3 regions of the Gulosibacter massiliensis genome follow, and region 3 is predicted to be linked to each of the others. Evidence: predicted binding sites of a transcription regulator. Region 3 holds the regulator's gene; each other region holds the start of a gene.

Region 1 (3,273 bases), 950 kb from region 3:
GCCCGCGAACTGATAGTGCTGGCGGCTCGCGTGCTGCTCAATCTCTTGCACGAGGGTGCCGGTGAGCGAGTCGCCGAGTCCCCCGAGGCGGTCGTAGTCGGCGGGCGAGACGATGACGTGAAAGCGGTTTGGAACGAGGATGCGTTCGCGCGACACGATCGAGGCGCGCGTGTCGCATTCACGCTTGAGCGCGGCGACGATTTCGACAGGCTGCAGGCCAGATTTGAACGTCTTGGCAAACGCGCCATTGAAGGCGCGCTCCAGCCCCCGTTCAAATTTGTCAAGAATTCCCACACTGTCTCCTACGTACGAGGTCTACCGTTGGCATAGTAGTGGCCGAGTATGAGTTGCGTGTGCCGTCTTCGCCCACTCGTGACGATTGCGCCCGGATTATGGTAGGGTCGTTCCTTGCGCGCGAGTGGCGGAATTGGTAGACGCGCACGGTTCAGGTCCGTGTGCTCGTGAGGGCGTGGGGGTTCAAGTCCCCCCTCGCGCACCAGATAAAAGTCGCAAGGCATCGTTGATTCGGTGGCTTGCGACTTTCTGGTTTTCCTCCCGGATGCGCGCCCATGCCCCGTTCTCGCCCCGCGCTCGACGACAGCCTGCGTGCCCGTCAGCGGGGTACAAGTTAGGCGCGATGGCATGGGGCCGCTAGAACGGAGTGGGATCGTTGACCGCGTCATACTCCTGGTCGTCGACGGGTTTGAAGATCGGCCCGACTCGTGCGGGTTCGACCGTCACCCGTTCGCCGCGCGGGGTGCGCCACCGGACCCAGCCGTTCCCGAGTTGTTCGCACTCCCACGGACGTTGATGTTTCAGGGTGTGGTGTTTTGGGCAGAGGTGTCCGAGGTTGTCGACGTCGGTTTTGCCGCCCGCGGCCCACGGTTTCGTGTGATCAAGTTCGCTTTGATGCGCGGGTCTGCGACAGCCCGGGAACAGGCACACTTGGTCCCTCGCCTGCAGGAACCGTCGCATCGAGGGGGTCGCATTGCGCGAGTCGACGGTCAATACGTGCCCGGTGATCGGGTCGGTCAGGATGCGTTGGAAGCACTTCGCCTTGCCCGCCATCTCACGGGCTTCGGTCATGCTGATCGGGGTCATCCCGTTGATCGTTGCGACATCGCGCGGCGCGTCCGGGTTGAGGAGGTTGAGCACCGGGATCACGATGCTCACCGTCGCTGACACCCGCGAGCCACCCTTGGCCTCGTGTTCGCGCATGCTCTGCGGCGTCGTCGTGAGGAAGGTTTCGACGAACAGGTCGGCCATCAACTGGCGAACGGTGCGCGGGTCCTCAACGAACTCGGCATCGGCGGGGGAGAGGTCTTCCCCGCGTGCCTGCGCCTCGCGCACGCGACGTCGGTGTTCGTCGGCCTCGTTCACGTTCTCTTCACGCAAGGCCTTGGCTTGCTTGTTCATGAGGTCGTACACGGCGTGCGCCTGCAGTGTCGGCACGTCGGCGGTGATGCGGGACATCCCGAACTCGCGGTCCTCGATGGTCACATGGCGTGCCTGGTACTCGTGCTCGAACGCCGCCTCGAACTCTTCCGCCCCGAATTCGGCGGCGAGTTTGCGGGCGAATGCGTCGGTCGCGGCGACGGTGGCGCCCTTCGCGAATTCCAGCACTTTCGACGCGTATTCGTCGAGGCGTTCATCGGGCACGATCCCGGCGTGCCGGAGGAGTGCGCGGGCGTGCCGCATGGTCACCGCCGCCTCCCGCAGCGGGTCGAGCCACACCGTGAAGTCGGTGCCAAGCCGGTGCGCGTCATACGCCCGGTTGAGTAGTGCGGTGTCGGACTCGTTCGTGTGGATGCCGAACTCCGCGACGATCGATCGCAGGTTCAGCCGCAGCAGGTCGTCGGGACTCACTACCGAGGAGCGTTCCTGCAGCTGCGTGTAGGTGCGGTGCTCCGCGACGGCGTACGCCTGCGCGAGCCCCATCATCTTCAGGAATGCGCCGGTCTGCTCGAGTTTCGCCCCGTTGAGCACCATCTCTTCGATCGCCCCGAGCGCGTCATTGAGCCCGTCGGTTTCGGGTGGTGGGGTGGTGCCGTCTGGCCGGTGCTTCGGTGCGCGACGAATCGGCTCATCTGAGTCAGAGCCGGGGGGAGGGGTCGTTGCGGGCATCGGGCGTCACCTCCTCGAAGGTGCGTCAATGGGGGAACCTTTGTAGCAAGCATATACGCATGCACGCGTTATGGCAATAGAAATAATGTTCTATTCAAGTCGGGCGGAATGTTCGAGGTTTCGAGCATTGGCGGGAAGGTTTCCGGCCTGTGTTCACTCTTGCATGAGCCTCCGACATGACTTCGGACGTGTGGGTTTCGTGGCGGTTTGGCGACTGGTTTCAGTTCACCACGAGCATCCGACATTGGCATGGCTGTCGGGCAGCGCGCGCTAGCGCCGGGTGGGCCCTGTGCTACTGCAATATGACGACGACCCACTGTCAAGGCTGCGATCCAACCAGTTCGCAGCTGGGCCCCGCGAATTACTCCGCAGCGATCAACGCGCGCGCCGCATCCAGCGCCCGGGCCGCATCTTCGGGGCTGATCGGCACAATCGCCATCGCGGTAATGACGTGGCTGGTGCATGACTCGGCGAGTGCCTCCACTGTTGAAGAAGAAGCATCGGGCCGCGCGGCCCGCACGCCCGCGGTCATCGCCTCACGCAGCTCCGCGGTGTAGGCCCGAATCGTCTGTGCGACCGCCTCGTCGTGGCCGATCGGCGCGCCGGCGGTGTTGACCAGCATGCATCCGTGCGTCGCTGGCAGCGAGCCAACCTGCAGTAGTGCGGCGCGAAGCCCGACAAGATACTGCTCGAGCGCATCTGCCGCGACCACATCGCCCTTCAGTGGCTGCAACCGCGGCCGGATGATCTCGTCGAGATAGCTCTCAACGGCGGCGTCGAACAGCCCGCGCTTCGAGCCAAACGCGTAGTAGATACTCGAGCGATTGAGGCCGGTGGCCTGCTCGAGCTCGGCGAGCGAGGCGTTCTCGAAGCCGTGCTGCCAGAAGACCGCGCGCGCCGCCCGAACAACCTCGGTGGTGTCAAAGGTCTGGGTGCGGCCCATGAATTCCTCCATTGCGTGAACTGACCGGTTCAGTATATTCTAAACCGGTCGGTTCAGAATGGACAGCGTCGCTCGACGCAAGGGGGAGCAGCTTCATCATGGTCATCGCAGGTCTCCTACTCGCCGGCATCGCGGCGCTCGTGCACGTCTTTATCTTCTATCTCGAGTCGATCGCCTGGACGGGACCGCTTGCCCGGAAGACGTTC
Region 2 (3,273 bases), on a different contig from region 3:
GTGTCGAGCGCCGCGAGGCCCGACTCGAGGTGGGTCACGCCGTGGTAGTCGCGGTGGGGCTCCTGCCACATCTCAAGCAGCCGCTGCTGCACAGAGTCGGGCAGCCCGGCCGTGTCGAGATTGCCGCCGTCATTGGTCACCACAGTCGCACCACTCCATACGCGATTCCAGCGAACGCGGCCGCCCAGAGCATGCTCGCGAACGTTCCAATAATGAAGAGCTCGCCCACGCGAGAGTCGGCCTGCGCACGCAACTCGGGGTATCGCCCGAGGCCCTTGATCGCGATGATCATCGCGAGGCCGGCCGGGAAGCCGGCGACGAGCGTCGCGTACACGGCGGCGCGCTCGAGGATGCCGATCCAGCGGCCCCCGCGCAGCACGCGGCCGGTCTCGAGCAGCGGCAGGCCTGATTCGGCCGACGGCTGCGGTGCATCGATGCGGCGCAGCAGAAAGCGAACGACCGGGTTGCCGAGCAGCGCGACCACGCCGAGGGCGGCGATGATGAGGGCCTTGAGCAGCAGCTCGAGGGGGTCCATTTCGCCTCCTACGGTGTGGGATGTTCGGGTGTAGTTCGCTCGCGGGCACTGAAGGTTTGGGCTTCATTTCTGAGAAATGAAGGTTTGCTTCGCGGTACGCGAGGCGCGCCTGTTGATTGTCGCAGTTTCAGCCAGGGCGTGTCGTGCCACGCCGAGGCTGGCCGCTAACGCAAGTCAAGCAGCAGCATGCGACATTGCGGCCACTCCACCTCAGCCTCCACCCCTTCCAAAGCAGTCAAAATGAAGGTAAACTCTTCATATGAGCAAAATGAAGGCAAATACTTCATGCGTGGCGCTGCTTGTTGACATCGTCGACTCGCGCGGCTCTGATCGCTCGGCGGCCCACGCGGCGATTCTCGACGCGCTGCCCCAACTCGACTCTGCGGCAGCGCTTGAGCCACTGCATCCCACCGTTGGCGACGAACTGCAGGGCATCTACCCCACGCTCGGTGCAGCGCTCGCTGCGAGCTACCGACTGCGACTCCTGCTCGACGGCGTGGTCGAGTTGCGCTTCGGCCTCGGCGGCGGCGAGGTTCGAGTGATCGACGAAGAGCGCGACATACAGGACGGCAGCGCGTGGTGGCGCGCCCGCGAAGCGATCGAGGCCTCCGAAGCCCTCGAAAACGACCCGCAATATGTCGACGTTCGCACCGGCATTGTCGACGGTCGCGAGGCCGCCAACCCGCTGGCACGGGTGACCGTGGAGCTCGTGGATGCGCAGCTCGCGCGGCTCCGCGCCGGCGCGCGCCACAGCCTCCGCCTCTTGCTCGATGGCGTCGACAATCAGCGCGCCGCGGAAGCCCTCGGCATCAGCGCATCCGCGAACTCGCAGCGGGTGCGCACGAATCAGCTGCGCATCCTCGCCGACACCATCGCCGAGCTCGGCAAGCTCGCGTAGACGGCAAAGCCGCACCGCGCCGAGACGGGCAGCGGCACGCAATATCCAGCGTCGTCGATTCATGTCGTAGGCCCGTGGTGCACTTGCTTCAGCTCCACGGGACTTCGACTCGCACGACGAGAGGATGCACGCCGAAGCACGTGGGCTTAATTAGCATGTTTGTTCTAATGCACTGAAGATTCCTCTTGCCTTTCTGTTCTATTGCTGGGAGAATTGACACATCCCGCGAAGGAGGTGCAGCCCGATGCCATCTACGCCACCAGCCGACGACCACTTCGACTCCGCCACGCCTCCTCCCGAAACCGATGGACTCAACGAGCCGCTACAGCAGATCGGCGACTTCCTCGTCGAGGTGAAGGCGGCACGCGGCAAGGCCGACGCCGCCGAGGCACAGGCGCTCTCGGCCGCGTTCCTCATCACCGAGCAGCGGTCACACGCCGAACGTGCGGAACACCCGCATCGCGGGGCGTATGCCGAGCTCTTTCGCCACAACCTTCGCTCGATCATGGGCTCCTATGGCGCCCTCCTCAACCTCAGCGACGCCGCACTGATCACGCGCGCGCACGCCTCACACCGGCTCACCTCAAAGTTCGCCTCTTGGCTCGAGCCGTTGCGCGCCGGCGAAGTCTCGAAGCAACAAGTTGACTCGATGCTGCGGCATTCGAAAGACCTGCCCGACGAGGTCCTCGACTCCTACGGCGAGCAGGTGCTCAACTATGCCAAGACGCACCTCCCCGGCAAGACCGAGAAATTCGCCGAGCGCCAGGCCGCACGGCTCGCGGCAAGCGAGTTCGAAGAGAACCATGCCCGCGAGGTACAAGAACGCCGCGTCGTCATCCAAGATGTCGAGAACGGCATGTCTTGGCTCTCGGCGTACCTGCCCTCGAGCATGGCGAACGCTGCGTTCGACCTGCTGACCACCGAGGCCAAAATCCTGCGCGATGAGAACAAGCGCGAGATCGCCGAACACAACGAAGCGAACGGCGGGGATGCATCTGGCACAGACGCCGACGACTTCCGGCCCGACGAGCGCACCATCGAGCAAATCCGGGCAGACCTCCTCCTCGACACCCTGCTCACCTCCACCCCGCAGGGCATCCTCGAGAGCAAGTCCGCCGGCAAACGGCGCGTGGAAGCCAACATCAGCATCGTCGTGCCCGTGCTCGCGCTTCGCGACCCAGAAGCGCCGCGCGACATCGCGACGCTCAACGGCACACAGCCGATGAGCGTCGAGGAGGCTCGCGACTGGTTCGGCGATGTGCCCTCGATCGAGCGCATCCTCACCGACCCCATCAACGGCCACGTCATTACGGCCGACACCCGGGTCGCGACCGCATCGCTCACCCGCTACCTACGTGCACGAGATCAAACTTGCCGGCACCCCGGTTGTCGCCGACCCGCGGCGAAATGCGAGCTCGATCACACCATTCCGTGGGAAATCGGCGGCAAAACCGTGCCCGAAAACCTGCAATACCTCTGCAAACGCCACCACATACAGAAACACCGCAAGCCCTGGCGAGTACGACATCTCGGCGGCGGCGTGCTCGAGTGGACCTCACCACTCGGCCATGTGTTCATCGATTACCCAGAACCGATGGGCCCAGTCATGGGCCCAGAGTTCAAGTACGCCGACGACCCGGCGCCGTTCTAGAACCCGGTCGCGTCGCGGTGCGCGGCGATCGCCGTGCGTGCGCCCTTGCCCGCCGAGATGATGAGCACCTCGGGCCCGGGCGCGGTGAGCTCGCCCGTCGCGTAGAGGTTCTGCACACGGGTGCGGCCGAAGTTGTCGGCGACGATGAGGCCCTCGGCATCAAGATCGGGCCGCAGGTCGTCGTCGAGA
Region 3 (3,273 bases):
GCGCCGCGCGCTTGAGGATCAGGTGAAGATCAAGGTCATTGACCGCACCGCCGTCATTCTCGACATCTTCAGCCAGCACGCGAAGAGCCGCGAGGGTAAGGCGCAGGTCGAGCTCGCGCAGCTCGAATATCTGCTGCCGCGCCTGCGCGGTTGGGGTCAGTCGATGTCGCGGCAGGCCGGTGGCCAGGTCGGTTCAGCCGGCGCCGGTATGGGTTCGCGCGGCCCCGGTGAGACGAAGATCGAGCTCGATCGCCGCCGCATCCACACGCGCATGGCGAAGCTGCGTCGCCAGATCGCAGGCATGAAGACGTCGCGCGACACGAAGCGCGCCGAGCGCGGCCGAAATCTCGTGCCCTCGGTGGCGATCGCGGGCTACACGAACGCCGGTAAGTCGTCGCTGCTCAACCGCATCACCCGCGCGGGCGTCCTCGTTGAGAACCAGCTGTTTGCGACGCTCGACGCGACGGTGCGCCGCACCGAGACACCCGAGGGGCGCCCGTACACGCTTGCCGACACCGTCGGCTTCGTGCGCAACCTGCCGCACCAGCTCGTCGAGGCGTTCCGCTCGACGCTCGAGGAGGTCGCCGACTCGGATGTGCTCGTGCACGTCGTCGACGCGAGCCACCCCGACCCGGCGGGGCAGATTCGCACCGTGCGCGAGGTCATCTCTGAGATCGACTCGCGCGACGTGCCCGAGCTCATTGCGTTCAACAAGGCCGACCTCATCGATGCCGACACGCGGCTCATGCTCCGCGCGCTCGAGCCGAACTCGGTGTTCGTCTCGGCCCACACGGGCGAGGGCGTTGAGGAACTCCAGGAGCGCATCGCCGAGTTGCTGCCGATGCGCGAGATCGAGGTCGAGCTCGTCGTGCCGTATCAGCGCGGCGACCTCGTGTCGATGCTGCACGACCAGGGCGGCGTGCTGCGCGAGTTGCACGATACCGATGGCACACACCTGCGCGCCCGCGTGCATCCCGATCAGATGGGCGTGTTCGAGGAGTTTCGGGTTGCTGGCCGCTCAGCTCCCGAGGGCAAGAAGCCGCCGGTGCGGCACAAGCCGCGCGCCCGCGTTGACGAGTCGGACGAGCGCGTGCTGAGCCTGCCGCGCGTGGACTACGACAACTAGCGCGAGCTAGACCGAACGCAGCACGGCGACGATCTTGCCGAGCACCGTCGCCTCGTCGCCGAGGATTGGCTCGTAGTTCGAGTTGCGCGGCAGCAGCCAGGTGTGGCCGTCGCGCTGACGGAACACCTTGACCGTGGCCTCGCCGTCGAGCATGGCGGCCACGATGTCGCCGTTGTTCGCGGTGGGCTGCTGGCGCACGACGACCCAGTCGCCGTCGCAGATCGCGGCGTCGATCATCGAGTCGCCTGAGACGAGCAACAGGAACAGCTCGCCGTCGCCGACGACCTGGCGGGGGAGTGGGAAGACCTCTTCGACCTGTTGCTCGGCGGTGATCGGCACGCCCGCCGCGATGCGCCCGACGAGGGGCACGAGGGCGGTCGGGCCCGGCGTGATGCTCGGCTCGACCTCGTCAATCGCCACATCGACGAGCAACTCGATGGTGCGCGCCTGATTCGCGTTGCGGCGAATGTAGCCGCGCTTCTCGAGCTGGTTGAGCTGATAGGCCACCGACGACGAGCTGATGAGGCCGACGGTGTCGCCGATCTCGCGGATGCTCGGGGCAAAGCCATTGCTGTTCTGGAACGTTGCGATGAACGAGAGGATGCGCTGTTGCGTGTCCGACAGGGGCTTGATCTGCTTGGCCATCGGCCCTCCTGAGGTGGTGGTCACGAGGCCGTGTCGGAGGCCCGTGGTCAGCTGTGTTCCGTTGAAGTCACCCTACGTGGCATCAGCACCGGACTCAAACACCTTTTCGAGCGTGTCGCCCTTATTCTCGAAAAAGTGTTTGCTTTTCGAACATGTCGAATCTATATTCGAAGCAGATGTTCGCATGCACCTCGCATGCACGTCGAAAGGAAGCGACCAACATGACTGCTCTTACTGCACGCACCAGCGCCACCGCGCAGCCCCGCCTGCGGCTCACGAGCCGTGGTCGTCGACTCCTCGGCACCCTTCTGCTCGCTCCCGTCGCCCTCGGCGTCGGGGTCGGCATCGCCCAGGTTCCCGCCGCGCTCGCATCGAACACGAGCAGCGCTGCCGCAACCACGTTCGAACACCACACGGTGCTCGCGGGCGAAACCCTCTGGAGCATCGCCGACGAAATCGCCGACGGCCATGACGTGCGCGACGTCGTGCACGAGATCATGCGCCTCAACCTGCTCGAGAGCTCCTCGGTGCAGGCAGGCCAAGAGCTCGCGCTGCCGAACTACTAGACCACCAGATTTCCGGGCCGCGGACACGGCCGCGGCCCGGAAGCCACGCACCACCACCACCACCACCGTGCCGGGCGTCGCAACCACCCCTTCCGGAGGCGGCGCCCGCGGTGGTTTTCCGGACGCCTAAGATAATGGGGTGACGAGCTTCGAAGACCTCCCCATTCGCGACGACCTGCGTGGGCTGACGCCGTACGGCGCGCCGCAGGACGCGCTGCCGATCACCATCAACGTCAACGAGAACCCGTTCTCGGTGCCGGAGGCCGTCGCCCTCTCGATTATTCAGCGCATTTCGCTCACGCTGCCGGGGCTCAATCGCTACCCCGACCGCGAGTTCACCGAGCTCCGCGAGCGACTCGCGACGTACCTCGGTCAGGGGCTCACACCCGAGCACATCTGGGCAGCCAATGGTTCGAACGAGGTGCTCCAACAGCTGCTCCAGGCCTTCGCTGGAGCGGGCCGCAAGATCATGAGCTTCGCACCGACCTACTCGATGTACCCGCTGCTCGCGAAGGGCGTCGGCAGCGAATGGGTTGCGGCGCCCCGCGACGAGAACTTCGAGCTCACACCTAAGCTCGTGCGCACGGCCATCGAAGCCGAGCGACCCGACGTCGTGCTGCTCTGCACGCCGAATAACCCCACGGGTACCCCGCTCGATCTCGAGACCATCGAGGCCGCCTACGACGCGACCGACGGCATCGTCATCGTCGACGAGGCGTACGCCGAGTTCCGTCACGACGGCGCGCCGACGGCGCTGAGCCTGCTCGAGGGGCGCCCCCGGCTCGTCATTTCGCGCACCATGTCGAAGGCCTTCGCCTTCGCCGGTGTGCGTCTCGGTTACTTCGCGGCCGACCCGGCCGTCGCCGACGCCGTGCGGCTCGTGCGCCTGCCGTACCACCTGTCGGCGATCACGCAGGCGGCGGCCATCGCGGCACT

What was found. The regulator LexA, encoded in region 3, represses DNA repair genes until DNA is damaged. The targets are predictions, from matches to a motif close to TCGAACANNTGTTCGA.
Region 1: EJL01_RS04910 (HNH endonuclease signature motif containing protein) is a predicted target of LexA. The motif match lies at 2,202-2,217, and genes of this name have one in related genera.
Region 2: EJL01_RS11690 (HNH endonuclease signature motif containing protein) is a predicted target of LexA. The motif match lies at 1,585-1,600, and genes of this name have one in related genera.

What each region holds. Positions count from the first base shown of each region.
Region 1 covers NZ_UYZX01000001.1:1,012,874-1,016,146, reverse strand. Annotated here, with positions in the region: gene EJL01_RS04920 (FHA domain-containing protein) at 1-294, opposite strand, end outside; tRNA gene EJL01_RS04915 (tRNA-Leu) at 413-499, shown strand; gene EJL01_RS04910 (HNH endonuclease signature motif containing protein) at 652-2,124, opposite strand; gene EJL01_RS04905 (TetR/AcrR family transcriptional regulator) at 2,486-3,067, opposite strand; gene EJL01_RS04900 (DUF1304 domain-containing protein) at 3,166-3,273, shown strand, end outside.
Region 2 covers NZ_UYZX01000002.1:410,382-413,654, reverse strand. Annotated here, with positions in the region: gene EJL01_RS11705 (HD domain-containing protein) at 1-143, opposite strand, end outside; gene EJL01_RS11700 (hypothetical protein) at 137-535, opposite strand; gene EJL01_RS11695 (SatD family protein) at 825-1,433, shown strand; gene EJL01_RS11690 (HNH endonuclease signature motif containing protein) at 1,678-3,084, shown strand; gene EJL01_RS11685 (NAD(P)/FAD-dependent oxidoreductase) at 3,081-3,273, opposite strand, start outside.
Region 3 covers NZ_UYZX01000001.1:1,962,818-1,966,090, forward strand. Annotated here, with positions in the region: gene hflX (GTPase HflX) at 1-1,126, shown strand, start outside; gene lexA (transcriptional repressor LexA) at 1,133-1,771, opposite strand; gene EJL01_RS09315 (LysM peptidoglycan-binding domain-containing protein) at 1,993-2,337, shown strand; gene EJL01_RS09320 (histidinol-phosphate transaminase) at 2,477-3,273, shown strand, end outside.